Regions from separate parts of the Dehalogenimonas etheniformans genome, predicted to be linked through region 1. Evidence: riboswitches for the same ligand, from Rfam matches in the RefSeq annotation. Region 1 holds a riboswitch; each other region holds the start of a gene.
What was found. Region 1 has a riboswitch for cyclic di-GMP ahead of HX448_RS10020 (Calx-beta domain-containing protein). Riboswitches for the same ligand answer to the same signal wherever they lie in the genome.

Region 1 (4,234 bases):
AGGAAAGGCGTCCGCCAGAAACCCTGGGCATCGGTGGTGCCGACGTTATAGATCCGGTCGATGACCCCTGGATTTTCACCAGGGTCGTTTTCGACAATCAGGATTTTGAAGTCGGAATAGTCGGTCGCTGGTGCCCCATATATCTCGATATATTCATACGTATCATCGCCTGCATGGTCGGCGACAAACTCGTTAATAACGGGCGGCGTATCATCGTTGCGGAGCATAACCCCACCCGGGTTGAAGTAGTTCAGGGACGCCCCGACAAAGTTGGAAAGGTTGAGCCAGAAATATTCGTCGGATTCATACCGTTTATCGCCCGAAACGGTGATGTTGATCGTTTTGCTGGTCTGGCCCGGCATAAAAGTCAGAGTACCCGAGACAGGCGCGTAATCGGCCATCGTCCCCGATCCCATCGCGGTGCCGTCGGCCGTGGCATAGTTGACGCTCACCGTGCTGGCGCCCGCCGCCGCCCCCCAGATGTTGATAGTCACCGGAACGGTATGCGGCCCGGAGTTACCTTCAATTGCATTTACGGGGATAACCTCCAGGTAAATCTCAGGATCGTCGTCATCTATCGTCCACGTGGCGGTGGTGATCGCCCCCAATAAAGCATTAACGGGGTTAGACAATGTATATATTATGGTTTCAGGTCCCTCATACATCTGGTCATTCAGGTGGTAAATACCTCTGACCGATTTCCGGGTCTCACCGGGAAGAAAGGTGACGCTACCCGACGATGCGTTGTAATCGACTCCGGGCGTGGCTGTACCCGGGGTGACCGAGTAGTTCACGGTTATCGTGTTGGTCGAAGCATTGCTGAGGACTATGCCGAAACCCATCTCGCCGGGAGCTGCTTCGGACTGGTGGGGATTGGCATATTCAAATTTGACATAGGGATTTACGTAGGTAAAGTTGATGACCATCCATACCGCCGAAACGCGGACGTCGGGTTGGGCATCATTAGTATAGACTCCGAACCCTTGGATCTGCGTTATCTCCCCCCCTACCCATTCTTGGCCTGTAGCAGGATTGACGTCCCAGGTATAGCTAAATGTGGTAAAATCACCCTCCCCCCAAATGTTGGTTCCTGGGGGATTGTGAGACCCCGCATGGTAACGCAAGCCTCCTATCTGTAACGATGATTGGATGTTATTGCCATCGAAAACTGCGTAGTCATTGTCTCTGGCCCTGTAGAAAATTGTCACGTTTGCATCGGTGTAGTTGGGGACCCCAAATGACGCGTAGCGAAACAGCATGTAACTGTTCTCATCGTTGGTCTCGCCAGCTTTAACATAATCGTCATCGTCCGGGGGGTATTCATCGACGCAGTCCCAACCGTGCTCCCCGCCGTTCCTAGTCCAGCTGCCGGTGAAATCCAAAAATCCTGTCGGATGACGTTCAATAGGTTCGCCGGGCAGATCAGCCGCCGCCACCGGTACAGGTGTGGTCGGCAACAGGAGGATGAATGCCATAATTAATGGGGTCAAGAATCCGAGCTTCATCAAAATCCGCGCTTTCATTTTGTCCTCCTTATGGGCTCTTTAATTTTCAAGATCGTCAAATCCCTTTGACTGCCGGCGCACTCTCAAGCTGTTCGTTGATTACATTGATAGGAATATCGATGAAAGCCAACAGCAGGACTTTCATTGATCTTTCGTTTCTTCTCCACTCCCTGTTTTAGTTCGTTCGTGAAGCGAAACCAATTGGGACGGCCGGTCCTATAGTTCGGAAAGTTGTTGCCTGAGACAATTGTGAAGAGTTCGTTAAAAATAAAAACCGACCTGTTCACAGGTCGGTTTCACTGTTGGCTCCCCGCTACCCAAGTGACCATTTACAGATGGCGGTTCACAGCCTCCTGGAGAACGAGTTCACTAGAGCGAAGTTTATTCTATTCTTGAGATTAATAGACGTCAATATGATGTTTCCTCACCCTACCTCACTATAAATCACAATTTGAAATCTGGAGGACTAAACCGAATTAAAATCTGAAATTATTACTACATCATTTAATCTACAAAACCTATTGACTTCAGTCAGTTAACCTGTCTATTATCACCTTGCCCTCATTCCTTCCGAGTGAGCCGTAAATGAAAAATAGGCTTTGCTTTTCGATAAGCTTATTTCTTCTAATCTCTCTAAACTTCTTTTCGGGTTGCACCGGAGATAATCAGCCTGCGTCTTCACAGAATGTCAGCCTTCGACAACTATCATTCCGACAACCCAGACGAAAACCCTTCCCCCAGTCGATGCTTTCATGAAAGGCATGTGGTTCAACGATTGGGGTTAGGCATTCGACCAACCAAGACCACCCGTCTATGGCCCGTTATATTCACCCGCCCAAGCCGACACGTCACTTAATGATTTGGCAAATACAGGGGCGAATTGGATTTCTGTTGTCGTTGGTCTTTTTCAGGAAACGGTTTCTTCAACAAGTATTACAAAGAATCAATATAAGACAGCATCGGACCAAGCACTTCGACACATCGTAGAGCTGAGCCACAGTTTCGGGATAAGGGTCATTCTGGTGCCATTTTTAACCTTGTCTAATGATCCCGAACACTCCTGGGTACAGATTGGTTCGGCTTTCATCAATGAAACCCAATGGCAGCAGTGGTTCAGTTCATATCGAGATCAGGTTAACCACTATGCGTCGATTACCCAAGAGTTTGGGGCAGACATGTTTTATATCGGAAGCGAATTACCTGGTACCACACTTCGAGAACAAGATTGGCGGCAGGTGGTCAAAGCGGTCGGCGAGCGTTTTAAGGGGCCAATTAGCTATGACAGCGTCTTCTGGGGAAATCCAATCCCCGAGTATAAACGCATAAAGTGGTGGGATGTTTTGGATTATGTTTGTACCGATTTTTGGATGCCGTTAACGAACAAAAACAATCCAATGATAGAAGAATTGAAGCGAGGTTGGCTGCGGACTGGCTTCTTAATTTCTCGAGAAGATATCGCCAAACAGTTCAACAAGCCTGCGATTATCTCTGAAATTGGTTACTCAAACTTAGACGGGGTCAATACAGATCCTTCAGGCGCTCGTTTAATAGGAGCCGCCGAGGATCTTCAAGAGCAGGCTGATTGCTACCAAGTTGCACTCGAAATGGTATGGGATAAGCCTTGGTTAAATGAATTTTCTGGTGGCAATGGAATGCCATTTCATTACCTATACTATGGCCCGGCGATCCCCCATGGAAAGCCTGCCGAGAACGTATTGAAGATTTTTTACCTGCTTAAATAGTTCAATAGCCCGCTTCAGGTCACAATTTAACAAATTGTTGAGCGTTTAATTAAAATGTCCACGCGGGATCAAAGCTACTCCCAAAGCTAAAGAGCTACCCCAATAAAGGAAGATTTATAGTAATACCTGTATTTCACAGTATTGGGTATTGGTCGTAAACACATCGTTCAACAAATTAACCTGCAATATAAGCCTGGGTTGTATTTTGTTCTGTGTCATGTATTCATTTAATTTATTAGTTTGCAGATGGGCATTCTGCAAGTTAAAACTAACGCATAAATACTCTCCAGTCGGAATGGTTGATAACAACGCCTTATTTGAGCGCTTATTGGCAGTAACCGCATTGTATACCATTGATGGACGAATTTCGCCTTTTTTATCAGGAATACAATAATAACCGGTTTCATATGTATCCAGAAGATTATTTTCCTCAATAATCATAAGAAATTTTGAAAATAACACCATTGCGTCCTTTTCTCCAATATCGTTGCTTACTTTTTGCGTAAGGATATACCGCTTAGGTATTAATCTAGTAGCAACCTCCCGGTTGGCAATCACCGAGATGGAGTGATCAATAGTATTGCGGGCCTGTTCTATCGTCTGAATTGAATTTTGCAACAGAGCTATTTTATTCAGCATGCTTACTTTTTGTTCAGCAAGATATTCCATTAACTGACCGGTATCCCTTTTTTCAAGAATTCCCACCATGTCTTTGGGGCTTACTTCAATAGACCTTAAAGCTCTTATTACATCTAGTTGGATTAATTGTTCAAAGGAATAATAGCGATATCTCGTCACCGGATCAGTGTAAAACGGATTTATAAGACCAATCCTTTCGTAAAAACGTAGTGCTTTTATTGTAATGCCTTTTATTTTAGACGTCTGCCCGATTGTAAAAAGATTATTATTCATGCTATTGACTCTCCCCTAAGGGGATAGTTTACATTAGACATTAGTTAAAAGATAGCGACGCAACATTCTGATAAT
Region 2 (4,234 bases), 170 kb from region 1:
TTCCGGGGCCTCTGCGAAGGGTAGAAAAGAGCTAGCAGAAAAGACCCAAATCAGTGATGCCTTAATTCTGGAATGGGTCAATCGGGCTGACCTGTTTAGGATAAAAGGAGTAGGTGAGGAATTCAGCGATCTACTTGAAGCTGCTGGCGTCGACACGGTTAAAGAATTGGCCCAACGAAAACCTGAAAATCTCTTGGCAAAACTGGTTGAGGTGAACAAAGAGAAACAGTTAGTACGCCGCTTGCCCTATGCTACCTCGGTAGCTGATTGGGTCAAGCAGGCCAAGGAATTGCCGCGTGTCGTGGAGTATTGATTAAATCCGCGTATAGGAGTCAAATAAGAAATGGCCAAGCAGGAAAAAGACCCGCGAGGGAAAGCAAAAGGAAAGTCCTCCGCACCCGGTCAAATTAAGCAAGCCGGAGAGAAGGCTATTGGCAAAGCCAAAGGTAAAGCTAAGAAAGACTCCGAGTAATCATTCCGTCCTAAGGGGTAGCTTATTCGGCTACCCCTTAGGACGGAAGTGTTTTATTCCCCACCCTCAAGCCTCAGCACGTTGGATTACTCTAGGCTATTGGTGCACCTCGAAGTTGTTTCAAGCAATTCGACAAGTATTTTTTTGTAGGAGAAATAAATGGGGATTCTATCTTGGATTTTTGTAGGTCTTGTAGCAGGTGCTTTAGCCAAATTAATCATGCCTGGCAAGGATCCAGGGAATATTATAGTAACTATACTCATCGGTATCGCTGGTGGTTTGATTGGTGGCTTTATCGGAAATTTGTTGGGAATAGGTTCAGTCACTGGATTTAATCTAACCACCCTATTGTTAGCAACGGGCGGAGCATTACTATTATTATTCGGTTGGAGACAATTGAAAAATAAATAGTTTCCTAAGCGAGTGGTGAAGGATTCGTAATTTAAAGGTGTTGGCGAAGAGGTTAGTGACCTACTTGAAGCTGCAGGCGTCGATATGGTTAAAAAACTAGGCCAACGGAAACCTGAAAATCTCTTGGCAAAACTGGTTGACGCGAACAAAGAGAACAATTGATACGCCGTTTACCCCACGCTACCTCGGTAGCTGATTGGGTTAAGCAAGCCAAAGAATTGCCGCGTGTCGTGGAATATTGATCCCAAGAATTGTTAGAAATGCATCTGTAGATACTAACCACAAAAAGAATCAAGACCCCAAGGTGGAAGGAAAAGCCCTTGCGCCAGAAAGATACAACAATCTGGTGAAAAGGAGAACCGGCAAAGCTCAGAGAGAAGACAAGAACTAACTCCTATCGTACAGTCGTCGGTTAGCCGGAGGGCATCCATCAAAGAGATGCCCTCCTTAAATTTTTAAAATTTCGTTCTGTGCGAATGGTACTCCGTAAATTGACGACCCGTGGAAGCCGCTCGACAATATCTAAGTTTATATTGAAGATGGTTAGATTGCCGTCTAAAGCAAAACTGCAGAATATTGTTATTATCATTAATAATAATTAGCACTATATTCCTACTTATGAACAAAAGTAATCATACTAAGGTAGTATTGTCAATCATCCTGACAAAAATGGATAATTTGAGTTACTAAGTATAAAAGAATAAATAGATGAGGCTGTGAACTGCCACCTTTATCTGGTCACTTGGGTGGTGGGGAGCCAATAGTGAAACCGACATTAGAAGGATCATGTCGGTTATTTTATTTTTAGCACAATCTTTTTAAAGGAACTGATATGTGTGGCATCGTTGGTTACATTGGGAACAAATCCGCTCAGTTTGTACTGCTGAGGGCAATGGAACAGCTGGAATACCGGGGTTATGACTCATCGGGTATTGCAGTACTAGATGATGTAATTAACGTTTATAAGGGTGCTTGCCGGGTCGGCAATCTAAGAAATTCATCTCCCAGGTTTGTGGGTACCGTCGGAATCGGGCATACCCGCTGGGCCACCCACGGAGAACCTTCGAAAGTCAACGCTCATCCCCATCTTGATTGCGGCGGCAAAATTGCTCTGGTCCATAACGGCGTCGTTTCAAACTATCGACCATTGAAGGAGAAGCTGATTGCCGAAGGCCACGTATTTCTTTCGGAGACCGATACTGAGGTCATCCCTCATCTGATAGAAAAGCATTACACAGGAAACCTCGAACAGGCATTGGCGGAAACCATTGTCCAGTTAAAGGGCTCCTATGCGATTGTCGCGATCGCTGAAGGCGAACATAAGCTGGTATTTGCCCGCCAGCAGAGCCCCCTGGTCATCGGCATCGGAGAGAGTGAGATCTTAGTTGCGTCTGACATCCCACCTCTTCTAGAACACACTAACAAGGTGATTTACCTTGAAGACGGTGAAATCGGTGTTGCCGACCAAAATAGCTTGAAAATTTTGAAAAATGGCAAAGAGACAACCAGGGCTATCGTTCCAATTGATTGGTCTGCCGATCAGGTTGAGAAGAATGAATTTGAACATTTCATGCTTAAAGAGATATACGAACAACCTAGGATAATCAACCAGGCTCTTGAGGGTTTTTTCCACCGAACTGCTCCGGTAATCGACGCTGAGTTTATGCGATATAAAAAGGGTAAAGGACTTTTGATTTTCGCCTGTGGCACGTCCTACCATGCAGGTTTAATTGGAAAATATGTTATCGAAGAATTGTTGGACATACCTGTTCGGGTGGAGTTGGCATCAGAGGTCAACCACCGTGAACGCACTATTCCTGTCGCCAATGTCATCGCTATCACCCAATCTGGGGAGACCGCTGACGTTTTGACGTCGCTCAGTAGATTAAAACAAGCGGGCTGCGCCACCTTGGCCATCACTAATGTCAAAGGCAGTTCTGTTACTCAATTGGCCGACAAGGTCACCTACACCCATGCTGGCCCAGAATTCGGTGTGGCTGCCACTAAAACCTTCATCGCCCAACTTATGGAACTTTATCGACTTGCTTTGCTGCAACAGGACACGGAAGAGAACTTGCGCGAGCAACTGATAGTCCGGTTGAGCCAACTTCCGGACTTAGTGCAAAGTGTAATTGACAATCAAGATCAGATAAAAGCCTGTTCGCGCTATTTAACGCGGTTCTCAAATGTCTTTTTTATTGGTCGAGGCATCAATTATCCGGTCGCCCTCGAGGGGGCTCTGAAGCTTAAAGAGATCAGTTATATCCATGCCGAGGGTTATGCCGCGGGTGAACTGAAACACGGTCCGTTCTCTCTGCTGCAACAAGATACCCCTGTGGTCGCCATAGTTAATCGGGACGCCTGTTATGATGCAATGGTTACCAATATAAAAGAAATAAAGTCTCGCAAAGCGCCTGTGATTGCTTTGGTACAGGAGACCGATACTGAAATTCCAGGACTGGTCGATTTCACGATCCGAATCCCAGTCACGCATACTCTCCTATCGCCAATAATTAATACCGTTGCTCTGCAATTATTAGCTTATTTCGCGGCCAAATTCCGTGATTGCCCGATTGATTTCCCGAGAAACTTAGCTAAGAGCGTCACGGTCGAATAAACGATGGATCATCTGGTTTCTATTCTTTCTACCCCGAGAACTCGGATAATTTCTATTACGTTGATTGTTCTTCTTTCGGGTGTAATTTCCTTAGTAGGATGCGCATTAGTTCCTTCAGGTTCGACGAACGGAGAAACTAGTTACAGGACTATCAGATATTCCGATCTGCCTACCGAAGCCAAAACTACCCTGCATCTGATTGACATCCGGGGACCCTTCCCCTTCCCGCAAGACGGTTCCGTGTTCAATAATTTCGAAATGCTACTTCCCAAAAAGGGATCAGGCTATTACCATGAGTACACAGTCATTACTCCGGGATCGAGTGACCGAGGACCGCGAAGGATTGTGATCGGCGCCAACGGAGAATCTTATTATACAGACGACCATTATGCTAGTTTCAGGTTGATTGTGAGATGAACGTGATAGACTTTAATGTGTTATTCAGTTCAACAACAAACTCGGGCCTATACTCGGCGGATACCAAATATGGGAAGTCAGAGATTCGACAGGCAACCGAAAAGTATGGTTTCGAAATGACGTCCCTTAGTTTTGATCGAATCAGCACGAAACTGGGTTTTCTAAGGCGGGTTGCCAAAGTATTTCATTTCCCAGTCTACTTCGGACATAACTGGGACGCCCTCAAAGACAGCCTTACTGATCTTTCGTGGAAACCTGCCAAGGGCTACGTCATTCTAATTACTCACTTTCAATCCCTTAAGAACAAAATGCCTGAG
Region 3 (4,234 bases), 200 kb from region 1:
GGCTCTACACCGAGATCGAACCGCAATTAAATACAAAATACGGAAGTAATCCGCAGGTATCCATCGAAACCAAATATACCTCCAGCATAGGCCCAGCTTCTTCATTGGCCACTCAGGCGATGCTTTGCGCTAGCGATCAGGGTAAATACTCTCAATACCGCGATAGCATTTTGACCGCCTGGAACAACATCGGAGCTGATGCGTACACCCTGTCCGCGCTCGAGGCTGCGGCGGTCTCTCTGGGGCTGAACACCGGGACCTTCAACTCTAGCCTGGAGAGCGGCAAGTATCGCCAGGCCGTCACCGACAACACAATAGCCGCCGGTCAGCTCAACATCGACAACCTACCCACCATTTTCGTCAACGATACGCGCATCGTCGGCGTCCAGGCCTTGGATGTTTTTACCTCGGCGATCGATTCTGAACTCAATAAATAACTATGAAGCTGAGAGGCATCGTCGTCATCATTTGCGCCGTCTTCGTCGGTGCTACCCTGTTGTTCGCCGGTACCGGTAAACTGCCTGGCCAGTCCGAATTCGCCGAGGCAATGATGGGCACCTTCTATACTCCACAGCTGGCGACCTTTTTCAGCCGCGTCGTGCCCTGGGTAGAGATAATCCTCGGAACGATGCTCCTGGCAGGCTTCTTGCCTCGCCTGGCCGCTCTGGGGACGGTCGTCCTGGCCTTGGGTTTTATCGCTAACAACGTCTGGGCTATCGCCCAGGGCATCGGCAAGTTTGCCCACTGCGGCGACTGTTTCGGCTTTTGGGAGAGGATTTTCGGCTACCTGACTCCTGCAGGCGCCCTAGCCGTTGACCTGGTCCTGCTCGTTGCCGCCCTGGCTGTAGTCCTGCTTTATCCGGATTTTTTCAAGCTGCGGACATGGGCGGCATTTGTGAAAAAAAATAATCGTAAACCCTCTTGATTTAGGCTCATGCCGGTCGTAATATAGGTACAAAAATAAACGCAAAAGGAGGCATATGCTCAAAGAATTCAAGACCTTTATCATGCGCGGCAATGTCGTCGATCTGGCCGTCGGTATTGTCATCGGCGCAGCCTTCGGCGCCGTAATCAACTCCTTCGTTAAGGACATCCTGATGCCGCCTATTGGTATGCTCCTCGGTGGCGTCGACTTCACCAACATGTACGCCATCCTCAAAGAGGGCGCCACCGCTGGACCGTACGATTCGCTGGCTGCCGCTCAGGCCGCGGGGGCTGTCACTATGAACTTCGGTGTTTTTATTAATGTCATCATCAGCTTTTTGATCGTCGCTGCCGCCATCTTCTTCGTGGTAGTCAAGCCCCTCAATATGATCGCCGCCCGCGAGGCCGCCAAAAAGGCTGCCGCCGCCACGCCGGCTGCACCCACCACCAAGGACTGCCCCTACTGCACGACATCCATCCCGATCAAGGCTACCCGCTGCCCTAACTGTACTTCAGAGCTACGCTAGGATACCTAGCTAGAAAAACGGAAGGAGAAACCATGGCAGGTAAGTTCCAGCTCTACAAGGACAAGGCAGGAGAGTTCCGGTTCAAACTGATGGCCTCCAACGGCCAGATCATCGCCACATCGGAAGGTTACAAGAGCAAGGCCTCCGCGATGAATGGCATCGAATCGGTCAAGACCAACGCCCCCGGTGCCGCCCTCGACGACCAGACCCTGGAAAAGAAATAGCCTACGACGGGCTCCGCGGTTATCGCGGAGCCCGTCTCATTTTTTTAATCCGGATACCCCAACGATATCATTCCTCATAAATAGTGACTATTGGTGAGTTATGATGATGATTGGATATCTTGAAACGACTGGTTCCGGGGCTTACAATTGTAATTTCAGGAGCTTTGAACTGCCGCTTGTAGATGGTCACTTGGGCGGCAGCGAGCTAACAGTGAAACCGGCCTGATCCAGGTCGGTTTTTGCGTTTAAATAGACTAAAAAGGAGGAGGTTCTAGTGTTCAAGCGCAGAATGTCGTTACCAGTCAGTATCCTATTGGTCCTCGGCGCCCTGGTGTTCATGCTTCCCGCGTCTATTCCGGTTTCTGCCGCCAAGATCACTTATGAGGCGACAGACGTTGGGCCTAAGATCAGGCAATGGGAACCCACCGCAGATCGGATCGTTAAAGATGATCAACAAAGTGGTGGAGGTTCCGCCACGGCTTCCGCACTTACAGTATTGGATACAAAAATTTTCTTGATTCTCAACGATTATACTGGTCAATATCAAGCCACATATTTCGATTTAGTTGCCGATTCTTCAAAGACTCAGGTTTGGGTACAAGCAAACCTTGCCTGGCCGGCGGGAGATTCGAGGGCCAAACCGGAGCTCACTCAGGACCAGATTTCATACATCCTCGGCCAATTTGATAATAATATCCTGCCAAAAGAGAGCGCATATTTCGGTACCGCCGATGCTCATGACGGAAGCAACGCATACTTACCATCACTGTTGGGTCTACCCGAAGATTACTATTTTGACTCCACCGGAAGAAATATCGTCCTGGTCAGTAATATCCGGGATGAAAACTACTACGACTCGACTTACCCAATATACATCGCAGGCTTTTATTCACCATCGTTCGAGACCTATTTTGACCGCAACATCATTAGCATAGACGCTTATGATTGGGCCAATCGTATGGGGCCTAATCCTCATCCAAATCCGGATCAATCAAAATGGCGCCCGTATCTTTATGAAGGAGTCTTTGCTCATGAGTGGCAGCATCTGCTCCACGATGACTACGACTCAGATGAAGATACCTTTATCAATGAAGGTATGGCGGAATACGCCGAGATCGTCTGCGGTTACACGCCTTCGTTGCAAGGACACCTTGATGCCGCTGCCGCCAATCCCGAAAACTCACTGGTTGTCTGGGGTGACCAGGGTGATGATGAAATCCTCACCGATTATGGTCAGGCGGCGCTCTTCCAGATCCTGTTGAATCAAGAATATGGAACTGAATTCACACAGGCCTTGTTCCACGAACAGGCCAACGGTATTGCCGGCGTCAACGCAGCCTTCCAAGGACAGGCTGTTGATAACACCTTTGATGAATTCTACCAGCAATTTCGTTTAGCCTTGTACCAAAAAGGATCTTTCGATCTCTTCCCTGACTTCCAGGTAAATGTCGGCCACGCTGGTAAGCCCAATCCTGAAGCCTTCGCAAGCCCTGGCGCGCCTCCATGGGGAACTGATTACCTCCTGGTATGGGGTTATGAACAAATTGCTAACCTTAAGTTCAATGGTTTCGCTTTCAATCCCATTACCTGGACATCGGTGGATGGCAAGCTTTGGGGAGGCACTGGGGATCTTCTCGATAATTGGGCGATTTTTGAAACCCAAGGTGGTGGGATCCTGACTTTTGATACCGAATATGATATCGAAGAGTTTTGGGATTTCGGCTTCGTCCAGGTTTCGACCGACGATGGACAAACATGGACTAGCCTAGTTAATTCCTACACCATTTCGGACCATGATCCTAGTGCCCACCCAAATATCATAGCCAACCTCCCCGGACTTACCGGTACTTCAGATGGAACCATAAACATGAGTTTTGATCTGAGCGTCTATGCAGGTCAGGATATTCTCGTAGGATTCAGGTATATGACCGACTGGGCTACTGCTCTTGAGGGGTGGTTCATCGATAATATATACGTTGATGACACTCTCATCTCGGATGGTTCCTCTACGTCCGGTTTCATGAGCCTCAACCAGGTTCTCGGTATATCAAACGATTATTCGGTTTCTTTGCTTGGTGAGCGAATTCGTAAGGGCGTCACTGAATACAAGGTTCTGAATATTCTCGATGGAGGATTTGTATCTGACTGGGACAGCATTAGGCAGATGTTTGACAACTATACCCAATTGCTAGTTTTAGTCACCTATAAAGCCGAGATAGGCGTAGCAAGTTACGCCGACTACAACTTCCAGGTTGACCCCCGCGGCGGTATCCACATCAAATAGATCCGCTAAGTTGTTAAAAGAGAGGGAGCCCCGACGGGGCTCCCTCTCTTTTTTCCCATCTGTCATTCTGAGTGCAACGAAGAATCTCGGTTCTGACTTTGCTCCCAACCTGTCTCGCGAGCCCGCAAAGTGATCCAGGCTGCCCGTCCTCGATGAAATCGGGATAGTAATCATCCCGGAAGAATATAGAGTCTTTCTTGGTTTGTCTTTCTGTGCGTAGCGAAGAATCTCAGTTCTGCCCCATTGCTTTATCCCCCATTCTGTCTTTGCGAGGA

Region 2: linked by a shared signal. The riboswitch ahead of glmS (glutamine--fructose-6-phosphate transaminase (isomerizing)) and the one ahead of HX448_RS10020 (Calx-beta domain-containing protein) in region 1 are both predicted to bind cyclic di-GMP.
Region 3: linked by a shared signal. The riboswitch ahead of HX448_RS00730 (M6 family metallopeptidase) and the one ahead of HX448_RS10020 (Calx-beta domain-containing protein) in region 1 are both predicted to bind cyclic di-GMP.

Annotation. Positions count from the first base shown of each region.
Region 1 is NZ_CP058566.2:2,000,409-2,004,642, forward strand. It holds gene HX448_RS10020 (Calx-beta domain-containing protein) at 1-1,523, opposite strand, end outside; cyclic di-GMP riboswitch class II at 1,786-1,868, opposite strand; partial or broken gene HX448_RS10025 (glycoside hydrolase family 113) at 2,342-3,247, shown strand; gene HX448_RS10030 (MerR family transcriptional regulator) at 3,362-4,159, opposite strand.
Region 2 is NZ_CP058566.2:1,830,043-1,834,276, reverse strand. It holds gene HX448_RS09175 (DUF4332 domain-containing protein) at 1-313, shown strand, start outside; gene HX448_RS10620 (hypothetical protein) at 344-472, shown strand; gene HX448_RS09170 (GlsB/YeaQ/YmgE family stress response membrane protein) at 632-883, shown strand; partial or broken gene HX448_RS10730 (DUF4332 domain-containing protein) at 929-1,045, shown strand; cyclic di-GMP riboswitch class II at 1,584-1,667, shown strand; gene glmS (glutamine--fructose-6-phosphate transaminase (isomerizing)) at 1,716-3,500, shown strand; gene HX448_RS09155 (guanyl-specific ribonuclease) at 3,504-3,917, shown strand; gene HX448_RS09150 (barstar family protein) at 3,914-4,234, shown strand, end outside.
Region 3 is NZ_CP058566.2:132,341-136,574, reverse strand. It holds gene HX448_RS00750 (DsbA family protein) at 1-437, shown strand, start outside; gene HX448_RS00745 (DoxX family protein) at 440-925, shown strand; gene mscL (large conductance mechanosensitive channel protein MscL) at 981-1,451, shown strand; gene HX448_RS00735 (YegP family protein) at 1,484-1,675, shown strand; cyclic di-GMP riboswitch class II at 1,825-1,907, shown strand; gene HX448_RS00730 (M6 family metallopeptidase) at 1,950-3,959, shown strand.